Linked DNA regions of Sediminicoccus sp. KRV36. The protein of the gene in region 3 interacts with the protein of the main gene of each other region in a pairwise test. Links are inferred from orthologs where the notes say so. Each region holds a gene or a part of one and is shown on either strand. Other genes may lie near its edges. The genes, in order: LHU95_RS10580, sufU and LHU95_RS22015.

Region 1 (5,827 bases), 2.3 Mb from region 3 along the record:
GCGTTGTTCCACCGGCACAATTATTCAACATGCCAAGAACCCTCAGGCCTGAGGGATCGGCGTTGGTCCGCATCCAGGGATGGCCCGCTGCGGGGCCGCTGATCCGCATCGGCGTGGTTGCCGTGATGCGCCGGTTCAGCTGCCCCGCCCGCGCCAGCTTCCAGGAGCCGCCCTCGCGCTCGATCTCCACCAGGCTGCCGCCATGCGCCATCAGCTCCACCTCGGCCTGCTCGGCCGAGACGCGGGCGCGCGCCTGGCTCGACGTGCCCATGCCGGGGAACATCAGGTTGGTATTGGTGTATTCGTGATTGGCCCAAAGCAGGGCGCGATCACCGATGGCGCCACCGCGCTGCATCGGCAGCACCGCCAGGTAGTCATTATTGTAACCGAATTGCATGGCCTGGGCGGCGGCCGTGACGCGGCGCGGGTCAAAGGGCGGCGCCTCGGGCAGCACGGGGTCGCCCCAGCGGATCAGCACCCGGCTTTGATGGCCGGCGGCCACCGCATCGGTCTGCGCCAGTTGGTGGGGCAGTTCGGCGAAGGTCAGCGTGGAGGGCCCGCCATGCATGGGCGCCGCCTCGGCCACGCCGGCCAGGGCCGTGCTCAGCCCGCCCAGCAAGGCGCCGCGGCGGGAGAAGCGGCGCTCGATGATCTCGCTGATGGTTTCGCGCGGATCGGGATTGCTGGGGGTGTTTTCGGCGTCGAAGTCCATGGGATCCACCTGGGTTGTCACGCGGGAGAATGGGGCCTGCCCCGGGATTTGCGAATGAATCTTCGGCGAAAATTCAGGGCGGGTCCCACAACCGGGCCGCCCCCAGCACGCCGGAGCTGTCGCCATGGGCGGCGCGCAGGATTCGCGTGCGCACCACATCGGAAAAGACATGCCTGGGCATTTGGACCGGCAACTCCGCGTAGAGATGCGCCATGTTGGACAAGCCGCCGCCCAGCACGATCACCTCCGGGTCCAGCAGATTCACCACCATGGCCAGCGCCCGTGCCAGCCGGTCCGTGTGGCGCGCCAAGGCCTGGCGCGCCGCCGGGTCGTGGCGGGCGGGCAGGCCGCTGGCATCGCGCGCGCCAGGGCCGTCCGCATCGGCGGCCAGGGCCGGGCCACAGAGATAGGTCTCGATGCAGCCGCGCTTGCCGCACCAGCATGGCGCGCCGGGGAACTCCGCCTGCGTCATCCAGGGCAGCGGGTTGTGGCCCCATTCGCCGCCGATGCGGTTCACGCCCTCGATCAGGGTTCCGCCGATGACCAGGCCGCCGCCGACCCCGGTGCCCAGGATCACCGCGAAGACGCTCGCCGCTCCTGCCCCCGCGCCATCCGCCGCCTCCGAAAGGGCCAGGCAATTCGCATCATTGGCCAGCCGCACCTCCCGCCCCAGCGCCGCCGCGAGATCCGCGTCGAGCCGGCCGCCATTCAGCCACATGGAATTGGCGCCACGGATCAGGCCGGTGCGGGGCGAGAGGCTGCCGGGAATGCCCACCCCCACCGTGCCGCGCGCGCCAAGCTCGGCCTCGGCCCCGGTGACCAGGGCCAGGATGGCGGCGATCACGCCCGCATAATCCGCGGGGGTGGGCACGCGGCGGCGCAGCAGCACCTGCCCCGCGGCGCCCAGGGCCACCACCTCGATCTTCGTGCCGCCCAGATCAATCCCGATACGCATGCGCCGGAGGCTGCTGCGCGGCAGGCTTGCGGGCAAGCCCCCTGTGGTGCTGCATTGGCGGTATGGGAGACACCACCACACTCGATGTTCGCGGCATGACCTGCCCGCTGCCTGTGCTCAAGGCCAATAAGGCGCTGCGCGCCATGGCGCCCGGCGCCACGCTCGCCGTGCTGGCCACCGACCCCGCCGCCGTGAAGGATTTCCATGCCTATGCGCAGGAAACCGGCCATGAACTCCTGGCCTGGGCCGAGGAAGATGACGCCTTCCGCTTCATCCTGCGCCGGCGGGCCGAGGCATGAGCGTGCTGCTGCTCACCCACCGCGATTGCCTGGCGCATGAGATGGGTGAGGGCCATCCGGAATCCCCGGACCGGCTGCGCGCCGTGCTCCAGGCGCTGGACAGCGAGGAATTCGCCGAGCTGATCCGCGACCAGCCGGAAGAAGCCACGGAGGAGCAGCTGACGCGCGCCCATCCGGCCGATTATGTGGCCGCCATCCTGGGCGTGCGCCCGGCGCCGGGCGAATACATGGCCCTGGATGCCGATACCATCATGTGCGCGGGCAGCGCCCGGGCCGCGCTGCTGGCGGCCGGGGCGGCGGTGCGCGCGGTGGATGAGGTCTGCGAGGGCAAGGTACGCCGCGCCTTCTGCGCCACCCGCCCGCCCGGCCACCACGCCGAGCGGCGCCGCCCGATGGGATTCTGCCTCTTCGCCAATGCCGTGATCGCGGCCCGCCACGCCCAGGCCGCCCATGGCCTGGCCCGCGTGGCCATCTGCGATTTTGACGTGCATCACGGCAATGGCAGCCAGGACTGCACCGAGGCGGACCCCACCATCCTCTTTGCCTCCAGCCACCAGATGCCGCTTTACCCCGGCACGGGTGCCGCTTCCGAGACGGGGGTCGGCAATATCCACAATGCGCCCCTGCCGCCTGGTGCCTCCGGCATGGAGTTTCGCGCGGCCTGGGCAGAGGCCCTGCTTCCAGCGATCGAGGCCTTCGCCCCTGATCTCATCGTCATCTCGGCCGGTTTTGACGCCCATGCACGGGATCCGCTGGCCCAGCTGCGCCTGACGGAGGCGGATTTCAGCTGGCTTTCCATGGAGTTGTGCGCCCTGGCCGACCGCGTTTGCGCGGGCCGGGTGGTCAGTCTGCTGGAGGGGGGCTATGATTTGCAGGCGCTGGCAAGCTCCTCCGCCGCGCATGTTCGCGCCCTAATGCGAAGTTGAGCGGAATGCGACGGTTGTGTTACCTCGAAAACTTCGGTTTGCTGCGCATCTGTCGGGGCGGGCGGATCAAAACCGGCGTCCCCAACAATGAGGGCCCTGGGAAACAGGGGCCACAGGTTACCAAGGTCGGGCATCATTAAGGGAGCGAGCAATGTCAGTTCACCATGCATCGAAGCCCGCGGAGCACATGGGCGGCGAGGTGCTGGATTTGTCCTTCGAGGAGGCGCTGAGCCAGCTTGAGGGAATCGTAAAGTCGCTGGAAGGTGGGCGCAGCACATTGGCCCAGGCGATTTCGGAGTATGAACGAGGCACCGCGCTGCGCCGCTATTGCGAGACGAAGCTTGCGGAAGCCGAGGCAAAGGTGCAGGCCGTCGTCGAAGGCGGGCTGGGCCTGACCCTGAAGGATGTGGAATAGGATTACGGAGCCGAATGGATATGGTCACCGGCGGGGCTTCCGCCGCCTCACTCGCGGCCGCCTTGACCGAGGCCGCCCAGGATATTGATTCGGCGCTGGATCAGCTTCTCCCGATGGTCGAGGGCGATGAGGCGCGGCTATTCGATGCCATGCGCTATTCGACCATCGGCGGGGGCAAGCGCATGCGCGGCTTCCTGGTGCTGGAAGGGGCGAGGCAGTTCGGCGTCTCGCGCAGTGCGGCACTTCGCGTCGCCTGCGCGATCGAGATGATGCACGCCTATAGCCTGATCCATGACGATCTGCCGGCCATGGACAATGACGACCTTCGGCGCGGCAAGCCCACCAGCCACAAGCAATTCGACGAAGCGACGGCCATCCTCGCCGGCGATGCCTTGCAATGCCACGCCTTCACCGTGCTGGCCGATGACGCGACCCATCCGGACCCCGCCGTGCGGATCGAGCTGGTGCGCATGCTGGCCCGCGCCGCCGGCCCGCGCGGCATGTGCGGCGGCCAGATGCTGGACATCATGGCCGAGCAGGCGACGACGCCCCTGGAAGAGCCCGCCATTGGCCGGCTGCAATTGCTCAAGACCGGCAAGCTGATCGAATTCTCGGCCGAGGCGGGTGCCGTGCTGGGCAAGGCCGCATCCTCGCAGCGCCATGCGCTGGCGGCCTATGGGCGCGATCTGGGGGCCGCCTTCCAGATCGCCGATGACCTGCTGGACGCGACCGCCAGCACGGAGACCATGGGCAAGGCGACCGCCAAGGATGCCGAGGCGGGCAAGGCCACGCTGGTGGGGCTGCTCGGCATCGAGCGTTCCCGCATGCAGGCCGAGCGCCTGGTGGCGCAGGCGCGGGACCATGTGGAAATGTTTGGCGACCGCGCGGATTTGTTGCGCGCCATGGCCGATTACGTGATTGAGCGGAGAAACTAGATGCAAGACCGCCCTGCAACCCCGCTGCTGGACCGGGTGCGCGTCCCCGCGGATATGCGCAATCTCTCCGCCGACCAGCTGCGCCAGCTGGCCGACGAATTGCGGGCCGAAACCATCAGCGCCGTCTCCGTGACCGGCGGGCATCTGGGCTCCTCGCTCGGCGTGGTTGAACTCACCGTGGCGATTCACGCCATCTTCGACACGCCGCATGACCGGCTGATCTGGGATGTGGGGCATCAGTGCTATCCGCATAAGATCCTGACCGCGCGGCGGGACCGGATCCGCACGCTGCGCCAGGGCGGCGGGCTTTCGGGCTTCACCAAGCGCAGCGAGAGCGAATACGACCCCTTCGGTGCCGCCCATTCCAGCACCAGCATTTCGGCCGGCCTCGGCATGGCAGTGGCGAGCGCGCTGCAGGGCACGCCGCGCAACGTCATCGCGGTGATCGGCGATGGCTCCATGTCGGCCGGCATGGCCTATGAGGCGATGAACAATGCGGGGGCCGAGAAGGCCAACCTCATCGTCATCCTGAACGACAATGACATGTCCATCGCACCCCCCGTGGGCGCGATGTCCGCCTATCTCAGCCGCACGATTTCCTCACGGCCCTTCCTGTCGGTGCGAGATTTCGTCGCCAAGCTCGCGAAGAATTTCCCGGGCCCGATCGAGCGTGCGGCCAAGCGCGCCGATGAATATGCGCGCGGCCTGCTGACCGGCGGCACCCTCTTTGAGGAGATGGGCTTCTACTACGTCGGCCCGATTGACGGCCACAACATGGACCACCTGCTGCCCGTGCTGCGCAACCTGCGCGACACCGAGCACAAGGGCCCCTTCCTAGTCCATGCCGTCACGCAGAAGGGCAAGGGCTATGCCCCCGCCGAAACCAGCGGCGACAAGTATCACGGCGTGCAGAAGTTCAACGTCATCACCGGCGAGCAGCAAAAGGCGCCGCCCGGCCCGCCCGTCTATCAGAAGGTCTTCGCCCAGGCCCTGATCGCCGAGGCCGAGGTGGATGAGCGCATCGTGGCCGTGAATGCGGCCATGCCCTCCGGCACCAGCCTCGACATGTTCGCCAAGCGCTTCCCGGATCGCTGCTTCGATGTCGGCATCGCCGAGCAGCACGCCGTCACCTTCGCCGCCGGCATGGCGACCGAGGGGATGAAGCCCTTCTGCGCCATCTATTCAACCTTCCTGCAGCGCGGCTACGATCAGGTGGTGCATGACGTGGCCTTGCAGGGCCTGCCCGTGCGCTTCGCCATGGACCGCGCCGGCCTTGTGGGTGCCGATGGCGCCACGCATGCGGGCAGCTTCGATATCGCCTATCTCGGTTGCCTGCCCGGCTTCACGCTGATGGCGGCCAGCTGCGAGGTGGAGCTGGCCCACATGATCGCCACCATGGCGCAGATCGAGGACGGCCCCTCGGGCGTCCGCTATCCGCGCGGCGAGGGCTTCGCGCTCGAGCCCCTGCCCGCGCGCGGCACGCCACTGGCGATCGGCCGCGGACGCATCCTGCGTGAGGGCAGCAAGATCGCCATCCTCAGCTATGGCGCGCGCTTGCAGGAATGCCTGAAGGCGGCGGATGAGC
Region 2 (5,987 bases), 1.7 Mb from region 3 along the record:
AGCACCATCTCGGGCGGGATATACACATTGTCGAAGTAGAGGGCGCACCACTCCTCGTCATTCATGTAGAGGCTGGGTTGGCCGAGGCGGAAACCCTCCATCCCGCGCTCCACCAGCACGGAGCCGATGCCACCCACGCCAGGCCCGAAGCGGCAATAGATGACGAAGACATTGGCCTCGGCGGAGTTGGTGGTGAAGACCTTCTGGCCGTTCAGCCGGAAGCCCTCGCCATCCGGCGTGCAGAAGGTCTTGAGGTCGGTCAGGGCCGAGCCTGCGTCAGGTTCGGTCATGCCAACGGCGGCCACGGCCTCACCGGCCAGCAGCGGCTTGAAGAAGCGTTCCTTCTGATACGGGGAGGCATATTCGGCAAAGGTCCGGAAAGCGCCGAAATTGCCGGCCTGCAGCACATCGGCACTGCGCGGGCAGACCTGGGCGATCTGCTCCATGGCCAGCACGGCGTCAAAGACGGTGCCGCCGGCGCCGCCATCCTCCTCTGGGATCATGATGCCAAACAGGCCCTGATCGGCCATCAGCTTCGCGACATCCCAAGGGAAGCCGACAGTGTGCGCGCGCTCAACAGCGCCCTTCGCCAGGTGGCGCTCGGCAAAGCCGCGCACCACCTGCTGAAAAGCCGCTTGTTCCTCGTTCAGTTGGAAATTCACGTTCAGATCGGATCCCAGCTGAACACATCGCCCGAGCGTTCCATCGGCACGAAATTCGCGCGGAAGGCGGGGAGTGCGATCTCGGCGATCTTCTCCGGCGTCCAGCCGCTTTCGCTGTGGACGGAGCGGATCGGCCGGTTCTGGCTGAAGAGAAACAGCTCATGCATGCGGGGCGCGAAGATCTGGCCCGTCACTTCCTTCGCCGCGTCCGAGGCGAGGAAGACGGCGAGCGGCGCGTTCTTCTCCGGCCCCATGCGCATGATGCGCTCGACGCGCGCCTTCTGCTCCGGCGTCTCGGCCGGGATGCTGCTTGTCATGCGGCTCCAGGCGAAGGGTGCGAGGCAATTGGAGCGCACATTGTAGCGCTTCATGTCCAGCGCGATGGACTTGCTGAGTGCCACGATGCCGAGCTTCGCCGCCGAGTAGTTCGCCTGCCCGAAATTGCCGATCAGGCCGCTCGTGCTGGTGATATGCACCAGGCTGCCGCTCTCCTGTTTCCGGAAATGCTCGGCCGCCGCACGGCTGACGAAGAAGCTGCCATTCAGATGCACATTGATGACCGAGAGCCATTCCTCCGGCGTCATCCGGTGGAAGATCTGGTCGCGCAGGATGCCGGCATTGTTCACCACGATATCCACGCGGCCAAAGGCATCAATGGCGGTCTGGACGATCTTCTTCGCGTTCTCCCATTCGGAAACGCTGTCGGTGTTGATGACGGCCGAGCCACCCTTCTGCTCGATGATGGCCTTGGTCTGCTCGGCCGGGCTGGTGGAGAAACCTTCACCGCCCAGTGAGGCGCCGATGTCGTTGATCACCACCTTGGCACCGGCTTCCGCCATGGCGATGGCGATTTCCCGCCCGATGCCACCGCCTGAGCCGGTGACGATGGCAACCTTGTCCTTGAGCATCATGGCGCGATTCCTCCTGCCGTTGTTCAGGACAAGGCTAGAACGCGATGCGCCAGGCGGGAAGGTGGGGCTTCGCGCCGGATGACGCTGCGGTTACACGCATGCGCGAACACAAGGGTCATGATGCGCGATGAACGAGATGTGGTGGCTGGCCGGGCTTGCGGTGGCGATGGCGGCAACGGGCCTGGTGTCGGGCACGCTGGCGGGGTTGCTGGGCGTGGGCGGGGGCATCGTCATCGTGCCGCTGCTGTTCAATGTCTTCCCGCTCTTTGGTATCCCTGAGGCGATGCAGATGAAGCTGGCCGTCGGCACGTCGCTGGCCACCATCATCCCCACCTCCATCGTCTCGGCGCGTAAGCACCGGGCCTCGGGCGCCATGGATGAGGCGCTGCTGCGCTCGATCTGGCTGCCCATGATGCTGGGCGTCGCCCTGGGCACGGCACTCGCCGTGCATGTGCGGGGTGAGGGGCTGACCGCGGTGTTTGGCATGGTGGCGCTGCTGGTGGCGCTCAATATGGGCTTCACCGGCATTGATTTCCGCGTGGCCGAGAAGCTGCCCGATGGGCCCCCGCGTGCGGCACTCGGCATCGGCATGGGCAGCGTGAGTGCGATGATGGGGATCGGCGGCGGGACGCTCGGCGTGCCCATCCTCTCCATGTTCGGCTACCCGATCCGCGCGGCGGTCGCGACCTCCAGCGTATTCGGGCTGATCATCTCGGTGCCGGCGACGATCGGCTTCATCTGGGGCGGGTGGAGTGATCCGAACCTGCCGCCCTTCTCGCTCGGCTATGTCAGCCTGATCGGCTTCGCGCTCATCGCGCCGACTTCCATCATCGCCACACCCTGGGGCGTGAAGCTGGCGCATACCATCCGGCCGATCTGGCTGAAGCGCGCCTTCGCGATCTTCCTGGCAGCCACCAGCCTGAGGATGTTCTACAGCCTGTTCAGCTGAGGTGCCTCAGACGTGGAAGCTCTCGCCGCAGCCGCAGCGGCCCTTCTCATTCGGGTTCACGAAGACGAAGCCGGCACTCATCGGCTTCACCTCGTAATCCATGACGGTGCCGATCAAATGCAGGGTGGCCTTGCGGTCCACCAGGATGGTCAGCCCCTTGTCGTTCACGCGCTCATCGCCCGGGCCTGGTTCCTCGACGAAGCTCAGGTCATAGGCCATGCCGGAGCAGCCCTTGGTCTTGACGCCGATGCGCAGCAGCTTGCCGGCTTCGCCCTTGTCGTAGAGGCCGCGCAAACGCTCGGCCGCGCTGTCTGACAGGGTCATCAGCGGCGGCAATTCGCGCCGGATACGCGGGGTGGCGGTGGTGGTGCTCATCGCGTGTCTCCCTCAGAACATGTTGAGCGCAAGGCGCGCATCTTCGCTCATGCGTGACTGATCCCATGGCGGATCCCAGACGATCTCGACCTCGCAGTCGGTCACGCCAGGGATCTGGCGGATGGCTTCTTCCGCCATGCTCGGCAATTCCTGCGCCGAGGGGCAGGACGGGGTGGTCAGCGTCATCTCCACCTTGATCTTGCCGTCATCGCCAAGCTCGATCGCGTAGATCAGGCCGAGTTCGTAGATATCCACCGGGATTTCCGGATCGAACACGGTCTTGATGGCGGCAATCACGCCCTCCTCGGTAACCTTGGGGAGGGCTTCGCCCGCGGGCGTCCAGCTGCCATGGGTCGCATTTTCACTCACTGCTGGTCTCCTTCACGCCCGCAAGCGCGGCATCAAGCGCGTGCCAGGCGAGGGTGGCGCATTTCACGCGGCTCGGGAAATTCTTCACGACGGAAAAGACGGACAGGCGGGCGAGATCCTCGCTGGTCTCGTCGCGCTCGCCGCTGCGGGCGAGGCGCGCCACGGCCTGGCCAAGGGCACGGGCCTCAGCTGGCGACTTGCCGCGAACCAGCTCCGTGAGCAGGGCCGCGCTGGCCTGGGAGATTTCACAACCACGGCCGGTGAACATGGCTTCCGTGATGCGCGGGCCATCGAGGTTGATGAAGATTTCTACCCGGTCCCCGCACATCGGGTTGTCACCGCGCGCGGTGGCGGTGGCATTCTCCAGCCGGCCACGATGCGCCGGATTGCGGGCAAGGTCCCGCAGCACCTTGGAGTAGAGGTCCTGCAGCTCGTCAAATCCCGCCGGCGCGCTCACGCAAAGAACCTCCGCGCATCGGTCAGCTTCGTCGCGAGGAAATCAATCTCTCCCCGCGTCGTGTAAAGCCCGAAAGAGGCCCGCGTGCTGCCGCCCTCCAGCCCGAAGCGGGTGTGCAGCGGCTCGGCGCAATGGCGGCCGGCGCGAACGCAGATGCCCGAACGGTCGAGATAGGTGGAGAGGTCATGCGGGTGCACGCCCTCCAGCGTGAAGGCGAAGACGCCGCCACGATCTTGCGCCCCGCCCAGCAGCGCCAGGCCCTCCACCTGGGTCAGCGCGCGCATCGCGTGGTCCACCAGGGCGCGCTCATGCGCCTCGATCGCGGCCATGCCGATGGCGTTCACATAGTCAATCGCCGCGTGCAGGCCGACCGCTTCGATGATGGCGGGCGTGCCGGCTTCGAAGCGGGCAGGGGCGGCCGCGAAGGTCGAATGCTCCAGCGTGACGGTCTCGATCATGTCGCCGCCGCCGAAGAAGGGCGGCATGGCATCGAGCAGCGCGCGCTTGCCATAGAGCACGCCAATGCCAGTGGGCCCGTAGAGCTTGTGGCCGGTGAAGATGTAGAAATCAGCATCCAGCGCCCGCACATCCACGGCGCGATGCACGGCGGCCTGGCTGCCATCGAACAACACGCGGGCGCCGGCCTCATGCGCCATGCGCGCGATCTGTGCTGCAGGTGTCACGGTGCCCAGCACGTTGGACATGTGGGTGACGGACACCAGTCCCACCTTGCCATCGGCCAGCTTGGCGGCGAGGTCCTCCAGATCGAGCTCACCCGCATCGGTCACGCGCACGAAACGCAGCCCGATGCCGAGGCCCGCATCCCGCAGCATCTGCCAGGGGACGAGGTTGGCATGGTGCTCCATCTCGCTCACCAGCACGCACTGGCCAGGCTTGAGCATGGCGCGGCCGAAGCTGTGGGCGACGAGGTTGAAGGCGCCCGTGGCATTGGGCGTGAAGATGATTTCCTCCGGCTCGGCCGCGTTCAGGAAGCGCTGCACGGCGCCGCGCGCTGCCTCATGTGCTTCCGTCGCCACTTCGCTGAGGTGATAGGCGCCGCGATGGACATTGGCATAGGCCGTCTCCATCGCGCGCGTCATGGCGTCCATCACCACGCGCGGTTTCTGCGCCGAGGCTCCGCTGTCGAGGAAGACGAGCGGCTTGCCGCGCACCTGCGTGGACAGGATGGGGAAATCCTGGCGGATGCGGGTGACGTCAAAGCCGGAGGCGATGTTCGTATCCATTACCTCGCATCCGATCGCTGGAAGGCGTTAGCCCGGAGGTGTGAAGCGGCTGCGCGGATCATGCGACCTCGCGTTCCCACCAGCCATCCGTCGCTTCCGCCAGGGCGGCCTGGGCGAGGGGGTGGGTGACGCCCTCGATGGCCTCGACCAGGAAGGCCTGCACCAGCATGGCGCGGGCCTGTTCGGCCGGAATGCCGCGGGCGCGCAGGTAGAAGAGCTGCGCCTCATCCAGCGCGCCGACCGTCGCGCCATGGCTGCACTTCACGTCATCGGCGTAGATTTCGAGCTGCGGCTTGGCGTCAATCTCGGCCTCTTCGGAGAGCAGCAGCGCCTGGTTCATCTGGTAGCCATCGGTGCGCTGCGCCACCTGCCGCACCAGGATCTTGCCCTGAAACACGCCGCGCGACTTGCCGGCCAGTACGGTCTTGTAGGTCTGGCGGCTGGCGCAGTCGGGGGCCGCGTGATCGAGAAAGGTGGTGGTGTCGGCGTGCTGGCCGTCGCCCGCCAGCTGCGCGCCATTCATGTGGCAGGCCGCCTTGGGGCCGAGGAGGGCCGTGTGGATCTCGTTGCGAACGAGCTTGGCGCCGGCGTTCAACGTGAAATTATCATAAGTGCCGCCAGCCTGCACCGCGGCCAGCACGGTGGAGAGCTGGAAGCCCGAACGTCCCTCACGCTGGATGCGCACATGGGAGAGGGTCGCACCCGCGCCGACATGGATTTCGAACACCGGATTATGGAGGTAGCTCGCGCCATTCGGCCCCATGCTGGTTTCGATGAGCGTGAGCGAAGCGCCCGCGCCGATGCGCAGCAGATGCCGCGGATGAAAGGCGATCGGCCGCTCGGTATGGGTGACGATGCTCAGCAATTCCAGCGCGCCGCCCTCCGCCCCGTCCGGCAGGTCCAGCAGCAGGCCATCCTCGAACAGCATGGTGTTGAGCGAGACGACGGGCAGGCTTTGCGCGATGGCGCCGAGCAGCCCCTCGGCATCGCCCAGATGGGCGGCGAGGGAGCGGCACCAGC
Region 3 (5,985 bases):
GTCGATGCGCAGCGCCGCCGCAGCCGCCATGGCCTGGTAGCCTTCACCCGCATAGCTCTCGATCCAGGACTGGTAGGGGTTTCCCGTCACCATCCGGCCCGGATCAGCCATGATGCGCCGCGCCACTTCACCATATCCCACCGTGCAGGGGACAAGCGCGATTTCCAGGTCGAGGATATCCCCGGCCACCCCGCGATCCAGCACCCAGCGGGTATAGCTGACCGTTTCCAGCGTCTCCGGGATCTGCGTCACCTGCGCCTCGGAAAGCCCCCATTCCGCGCAGTACTTCAAATGCAGGAGCGTCTCATCCAGGATGGCAAGCACGGCGGCCGCCTTGTCGCGCATCGCCTTCAGGCTTTCGCCCTTGACCACCGCCAGCGCCTTGGCGCGGGCGAAGTGGATCAGGAACAAATAATCCTGGATCAGGTAATGCTGGAAGGCGGCCAGCGGCAGCGTGCCGGCGGAAAGCTGGCGCACGAAGGGGTGCCACGTATAGCCCACCCAGTCAGCGCCCGAGGCCTCGCGCAGCCGCCGGAACAATCCGCCGGGCGCGCCGAAATCGAGCGGATCAGCCGGCATTGCGGCTGCCGGCGGGCAGCTTCACGACCAGGCCATCCAGCGCCTCGGTCATGATGATCTGACAGCCGAGCCGCGAGGTCTCCTGCAGGTCGAAAGCGAGGTCGAGCATGTCTTCCTCATCCTCGGTGGGGTTCACAAGCTTCGTGAACCAAGCGCCATCCACGATCACATGGCAGGTGGAGCAGGCGAGGCTGCCTTCGCAGGCCCCCTCGATATCCACGCCATGGCGGTGCGCAATCTCCAGCACGGAGAGGCCCAGGGCCGCCTCGACTTCGCGGCGCGTGCCGTCGCGCTCGATGAAAATCATCTTCGGCATGATCTGATACTACTCCGCGGCAGCTTGGGTTGAGGCAAGGCGTTGCCAAGCGGTGCCGATGAGGGCGGCCGCACGGTCCATCTCGGCGGGCGAGGTAAAGCGCCCCAGCCCAATCCGCAAGGTGGCGCGAGCCTCGGCTTCGGGAATTCCCATCGCGCCGAGGACGTAGGAGGGGGCGATCTCGGCCGAGGAACAGGCCGAACCGGTGGAGAGGCAAAGATCGGGCAGCGCCGCGAGCAACGATTGCGCCGCCACGCCGGGAAAGGTCAGGTTGAGGTTGCCGGCAACGCGGGCCTCCATCGAGCCGTTCACGCGCAGGCCAGGGATGGCCGCTTGCAGGCCATCGAGCAGGCGCTGGCGCTGGCCCGCGATACGCCCGGCGTCGAGCATGCCCTCGGCCGCGGCGATGCGCGCAGCCTCGCCAAGACCGACCAGCAGGGGTGCCGGCAAAGTGCCGCTGCGCAAGCCGCGCTCCTGCCCGCCTCCGCTGAAAAGCGGCGCAAGACGCACACGTGGCCGCCGGCGGACATACAGCGCGCCAATCCCCTTCGGCCCGTACATCTTATGCCCGGAGATCGAAAGCAGGTCGGCCCGGATGGCACCGACATCGAGCGGAATGCGCCCGGCCGCCTGCGCGGCATCCGTGTGAAACAGCGCGCCGGCCTCCTTCACCAGCGCGCCGATGGCGGCGAGGTCCTGCACGACCCCCGTCTCATTGTTCACCGCCATGACGGAGACCAGCAGGGTAGGTTCCCGCAAGGCGTCGCGCAGCACATCCAGGTCCAGCAGCCCATCGGGCCGGACCGGCAGGATCACGGGCTCAAACCCCTCAGCTGCCAAGTCGCGCACGGATTCGAGGACGCATTTATGTTCGCTGGCGAGGGTGATGATCCGCCGGGGAGCCTTGTGATCGCTGCCAGCAGATTCGGCACCAAAGCGCGCCGCGCCCTTGATGGCGATATTATTGGATTCCGTCGCCCCCGAGGTGAAGATGATCTCTCGCGCCTCAGCGCCCATCAGTTCCGCCAGATGCGCCCGCGCTTCCTCAACCGCCTCATCCGCCGCCCGACCCATGGCGTGTTCGACCGAATGGGGGTTGGCGAAATTCTCCTCCCACCACGGGCGCATGGCAGCCAGCACGCGCGGATCGAGCGGCGTGGTGGCATGGTGATCCAGGTAGATCGGGCGGTTTGGGCGCATGGTGCCCCTAGAGGTGGCCCAGGCGGGCCTGTTCGGCAAGGCGCATCGTTGCGCCAGGTCAACGCATGGCCGGCCCGGGCGTTGTAGGGACGTCCTCGAATGGAGAATCACCATGCCCGCCCGCCAGCGCCACGACCCGATCACCCTCGGTCTGCATTGGCTGATCGCCCTGCTGATCGCCGCCGCCTATGCCGCAAGCGCGCTGGTGGAGGACGGTCCCGGAGGCAGCTGGGCCATGACCCTGCATGGCTCGCTCGGGCTTTTGGTCTTCGGGTTGAGCCTTTTGCGCATCCTGTGGCGAGGTCTGGCACCCCACCCGGCGCCTGTGCCCATGGCGCCCATGATGGCGCGGCTCGCGCATTTCGCGCATGTGGCGCTCTACGTGACCATGGTGGCCGCCCCGGCACTTGGCCTTGCCGCCCTATGGACTCGCGGGCAGGGAATTTCGCTGTTCTGGCTGTTCAGCCTCCCGTCGCCCCTTGCGTCCCATCGCGGCCTCGCCGAGTTCCTGGGCGGCGCGCATGAGCTGGCGGCAAACGGCCTGGTCGCGCTCGCCGGGCTGCATGCCGCAGCGGCCATCTTCCACCAGTATGTGCTGCGGGACCACACGCTGGAGCGTATGGTTCCCGGCGGCGATGCAAAATGATGCAGGGTGAATCTCACCGGCTGGATCGCGTTGGCTGGCTGCGAGCCGCGGTACTGGGCGCCAATGACGGGCTGGTTTCCACGGCCAGCCTAGTGGTTGGCGTGGCGGCAGCGAGCCCTGCGCCGGGGGCGGTGCTGCTGGCCGGTATCGCGGGGCTGACGGCCGGCGCACTTTCGATGGCCGCGGGTGAATTCGTCTCGGTCAGCTCGCAGGCTGATCTTGAGATGGCCGAAATCGCCAGGGAAACCGCCGAGTTGGTGGCCACCCCCGCAGCCGAGCTGGTCGAGCTGGCCGGGATTTACCGCGCCCGCGGCCTCTCCCGAGAGCTCGCGATGGAGGTGGCGCGCGAACTCACGGCGAAAGATGCGCTGGGTGCGCATCTGCGCGATGAACTGGGGATCACGGAGGTCTCCAGCGCCCGCCCCTTGCAAGCTGCCCTGGCCTCGGCCGCCTCTTTTGCAGCGGGCGGGCTGCCGCCGATCCTACTCGCCCTGCTGGCACCGCCTGACGTGGTGCTGGTGGCGGTAGGCGGCGCCACAGTGCTGGGTTTGGCCGCGCTCGGCTGGCTGGCGGCCTGGGCCGGCGGCGCGCCGGCTGGGCGCAGCATCATGCGGGTCATGCTCTGGGGATTGATCGCCATGGGGGTGACGGCTGCGGTGGGTGCCTGGGTGGGGCGGGCGGTTTAGCGTCATCCAACAAGGTCGCCCTGCCGCAGCCACGCCTAGCTGGCGGCATGTCCCCTATGGCCCGCCAGACCCTGCCTGGCCAACCGTTGCAATTCGAAATTGGACCCGCAGGTGCCCATGGCTCCATCAAGGCACATGCAGACAACGCCCCGCCTGATCGGCCGCCGTCATCTCTCAGCCGCCCTCCTCGCCCTGCCGGCCTGCGCCGCCGCGCAGCTGCCGGGTGCCACCCCGCGGCAAACCACGGGCCCCTTCTATCCGACCGACTGGTCGGGCGATGCCGACACTGATCTCGTTCGCATGACGGGCGAAGCCGCTCAGGCCCAGGGGGTCGTCACCCATCTGCGCGGCCGCCTGCTGGCACTGGACGGCACCCCATTGGCGGGCGCCCGGATCGAGATCTGGCAATGCGATGCGCGCGGCGTCTACCGCCATCCGCGCGACCGCGCAGCGCTGCGGGACCCTGGTTTCCAGGGCCGCGGCCGCATGGTGGTGGGCCCGGATGGCGGCTTCGCCTTCCGCACCATCCGCCCGGTGACCTATCCGGGGCGCACGCCGCATATCCATGTGCTGGTGGACGCCCCCGGCCGGCCCGAACTGGTCACCCAGCTTTACGTCGAGGGGGAGCCGGGCAATGCCTCCGATGTCCTCTTCAACCGCCTGGCGCCCGCCGCGCGGGAAATGGTCCTGCTGCGGCCGCAGCCGGCCGAGCGGATCGAGCCCGGGGCCCTGCTGGCGGAACGCAACATCATCCTCGGTTGAGCCGCGCCAGCATCGCCGCATAGGCGCCCAGGAAGCGCGCCGGTGCATCATCGGGCGCGTTCCAGGGCAGGGAGATGCGGATGCCCGAGCCGGCATGAGCGCCAAATCCCATGGCCGCCAGGACATGCGAGGTCGCGACCTTGCCCGAGGAACAGGCCGCTCCGGCCGAGACCCGGACACCCGCGAGATCCAGGGCGATGACCTGGGTCTCCGCCGGCACGCCGGGCAGAATGGCGAGGCTGGTATTGGGAAGGCGCGGCGCGGATTGACCCGCGATCACGATCCGCGGATCCAGCGCCTCGAGCCCCTTCTCGATCGCATCCCGCAATCGGGTCATCCGTGGCGCGTCGTAGGCTTCGCTCAAGGCGCCGCCCAGGGCCGCGATGGCAGGGAGTGGCTCGGTCCCACCCCGCCGCCCGCGCTCCTGCCCACCACCGGCGATCAGCGGGGGAAGGTAAAGCCCCGGGGCGAGGATCAGCGCGCCGGCGCCAGGGATGCCGCCCAGCTTGTGGCCGGAGATGGCGATGCTGTGGGCCCCGAGGCTACCCGCATCCAGACCAAGCCGCCCGGCCGACTGCACGGCATCCACATGCAGGAGGGCGCCATGCGCCCGGCAGAGCGCCGCGACCTCGACCAGGGGATGCAGCACGCCCGATTCGTTATTCGCGGCCATGACGCAGACCAGCGCGGGGCCGGCCTCGGCCAGGAGCCTGGACAAGGCCTCCAGCACCAGCGTTCCGTCAGCATGCACAGGGATCAGGGCAGCGTCAGAGGCAGCGGCGCGGACCGCCGCGTGCTCGGTGGCCCCCAGCAAGACCCGGCGACCGCCGCCCAGACCGTGGATGGCCAGCGCGTTCGCCTCCGTGCCCCCCGACGTGAAGACGACATCGCCGGGCGCCGCATGAAAGCGCTGGGCCACCGCCCTGCGCGCTGCCTCGATCATCCCGCGGGCGGCCCGGCCGCCGCCATGGATGGACGACGCATTGCCGCCCAACGCCAAAGTGGCCAGCAGCGATTCGCGCGCGGCAGGGCGAAGCGCCTCCGTGGCATTGGCATCAAGATCAAGGGGCACGGTCATCTCACCGTGCCTTTTCCGTTGGATCAGACGCGTGTCAATTCCCGGCGCCGGGGGGCTGTGGCACGGCCGAGGACTTCACCCTGCACGACATCCTCGAGGGTGACGCCCTCCAGGAAAAGTCGAATCTGCTCACCCAACTCGGCCCAAAGGTCATGGGTGATGCAGCGTCGGCCGCCAATGCAGCCAGGCCCGCCATCCTCGCCCTCCGAGTCACAGCGGGTGGCGCGGATTGGCTCATCCACCGCATCCACGATATCGGACACGGAAATCTGGCTGGCGGATCGGGCAAGGCGATACCCGCCGCCAGGGCCCCGCGCGGAAGCCACCAAACCGGCGCGACGCAGCGGGCCGAACAGCTGCTCCAGATAGGCCAGCGAGAGCATTTGCGCCGCCGCGATTTCAGCCAGGCTGACCGGTGCGGGGTTTTTTCCAGGGGCTGGCTTGGCCGCGCGCTCCTGACGGGCCGCCAATTCCACCATGGCCATCACGGCATAGCGGCCGCGCGTTGAAAGGCGCATCGCCCCCACTCCTTCCTTTAATCTCGCTGTGCAATACCGCGTCGGCGACGCGTTGCCCTGCGGTCGCTCTTAATCCCGCTTGTTTGGATGGCTCAAAGCGATCCATCCAGTCTGCAACAAAAAAAGGGCGCAGGGGGGAAATTCCGCACCCGGTCCAGCCCGCCATGCAACATGCCGGACCCAGCCATGCAATCCGCCGT

What was found.
Region 1: the proteins of LHU95_RS22015 (region 3) and LHU95_RS10580 interact in binary tests that used the Escherichia coli proteins (3 or more experiments, as listed by UniProt). The link is inferred for Sediminicoccus sp. KRV36 from one-to-one orthologs.
Region 2: the proteins of LHU95_RS22015 (region 3) and sufU interact in binary tests that used the Escherichia coli proteins (3 or more experiments, as listed by UniProt). The link is inferred for Sediminicoccus sp. KRV36 from one-to-one orthologs.

The regions. Positions count from the first base shown.
Region 1 is NZ_CP085081.1:2,284,312-2,290,138, reverse strand. What follows is about bases 510-3,347. They hold LHU95_RS10580 (sulfurtransferase TusA family protein), read left to right. Parts: upstream 510-1,729; coding sequence 1,730-1,966; downstream 1,967-3,347. Other genes in these bases: LHU95_RS10565 (polyprenyl synthetase family protein), read left to right, coding at 3,322-3,347; xseB (exodeoxyribonuclease VII small subunit), read left to right, coding at 3,080-3,307; LHU95_RS10575 (histone deacetylase family protein), read left to right, coding at 1,963-2,892; LHU95_RS10585 (ROK family protein), read right to left, coding at 786-1,667; LHU95_RS10590 (PhoX family phosphatase), read right to left, coding at 510-712. In the rest of the region: more of LHU95_RS10590, read right to left, coding at 1-509; more of LHU95_RS10565, read left to right, coding at 3,348-4,242; dxs (1-deoxy-D-xylulose-5-phosphate synthase), read left to right, coding at 4,243-5,827. UniProt on the Escherichia coli protein: Sulfur carrier protein involved in sulfur trafficking in the cell. Part of a sulfur-relay system required for 2-thiolation during synthesis of 2-thiouridine of the modified wobble base 5-methylaminomethyl-2-thiouridine (mnm(5)s(2)U) in tRNA.
Region 2 is NZ_CP085081.1:2,875,664-2,881,650, reverse strand. Bases 1,992-4,989 are described here. They hold sufU (Fe-S cluster assembly sulfur transfer protein SufU), read right to left. Parts: upstream 3,724-4,989; coding sequence 3,259-3,723; downstream 1,992-3,258. Other genes in these bases: LHU95_RS13465 (SufS family cysteine desulfurase), read right to left, coding at 3,720-4,967; LHU95_RS13475 (SUF system Fe-S cluster assembly protein), read right to left, coding at 2,910-3,266; LHU95_RS13480 (iron-sulfur cluster assembly accessory protein), read right to left, coding at 2,529-2,897; LHU95_RS13485 (sulfite exporter TauE/SafE family protein), read left to right, coding at 1,992-2,522. In the rest of the region: LHU95_RS13495 (acyl-CoA dehydrogenase family protein), read right to left, coding at 1-662; LHU95_RS13490 (SDR family NAD(P)-dependent oxidoreductase), read right to left, coding at 665-1,573; more of LHU95_RS13485, read left to right, coding at 1,701-1,991; Fe-S cluster assembly protein SufD, read right to left, coding at 5,026-5,987. UniProt on the Escherichia coli protein: A scaffold on which IscS assembles Fe-S clusters. Exists as 2 interconverting forms, a structured (S) and disordered (D) form. The D-state is the preferred substrate for IscS.
Region 3 is NZ_CP085081.1:4,622,654-4,628,638, forward strand. What follows is about bases 1-2,996. They hold LHU95_RS22015 (aminotransferase class V-fold PLP-dependent enzyme), read right to left. Parts: upstream 2,096-2,996; coding sequence 905-2,095; downstream 1-904. Other genes in these bases: LHU95_RS22005 (TenA family protein), read right to left, coding at 1-579; LHU95_RS22010 (ferredoxin family 2Fe-2S iron-sulfur cluster binding protein), read right to left, coding at 569-895; LHU95_RS22020 (cytochrome b/b6 domain-containing protein), read left to right, coding at 2,208-2,741; LHU95_RS22025 (VIT1/CCC1 transporter family protein), read left to right, coding at 2,738-2,996. In the rest of the region: more of LHU95_RS22025, read left to right, coding at 2,997-3,427; LHU95_RS22030 (hypothetical protein), read left to right, coding at 3,563-4,189; LHU95_RS22035 (aminotransferase class V-fold PLP-dependent enzyme), read right to left, coding at 4,176-5,267; LHU95_RS22040 (Rrf2 family transcriptional regulator), read right to left, coding at 5,291-5,785. UniProt on the Escherichia coli protein: Master enzyme that delivers sulfur to a number of partners involved in Fe-S cluster assembly, tRNA modification or cofactor biosynthesis. Catalyzes the removal of elemental sulfur from cysteine to produce alanine.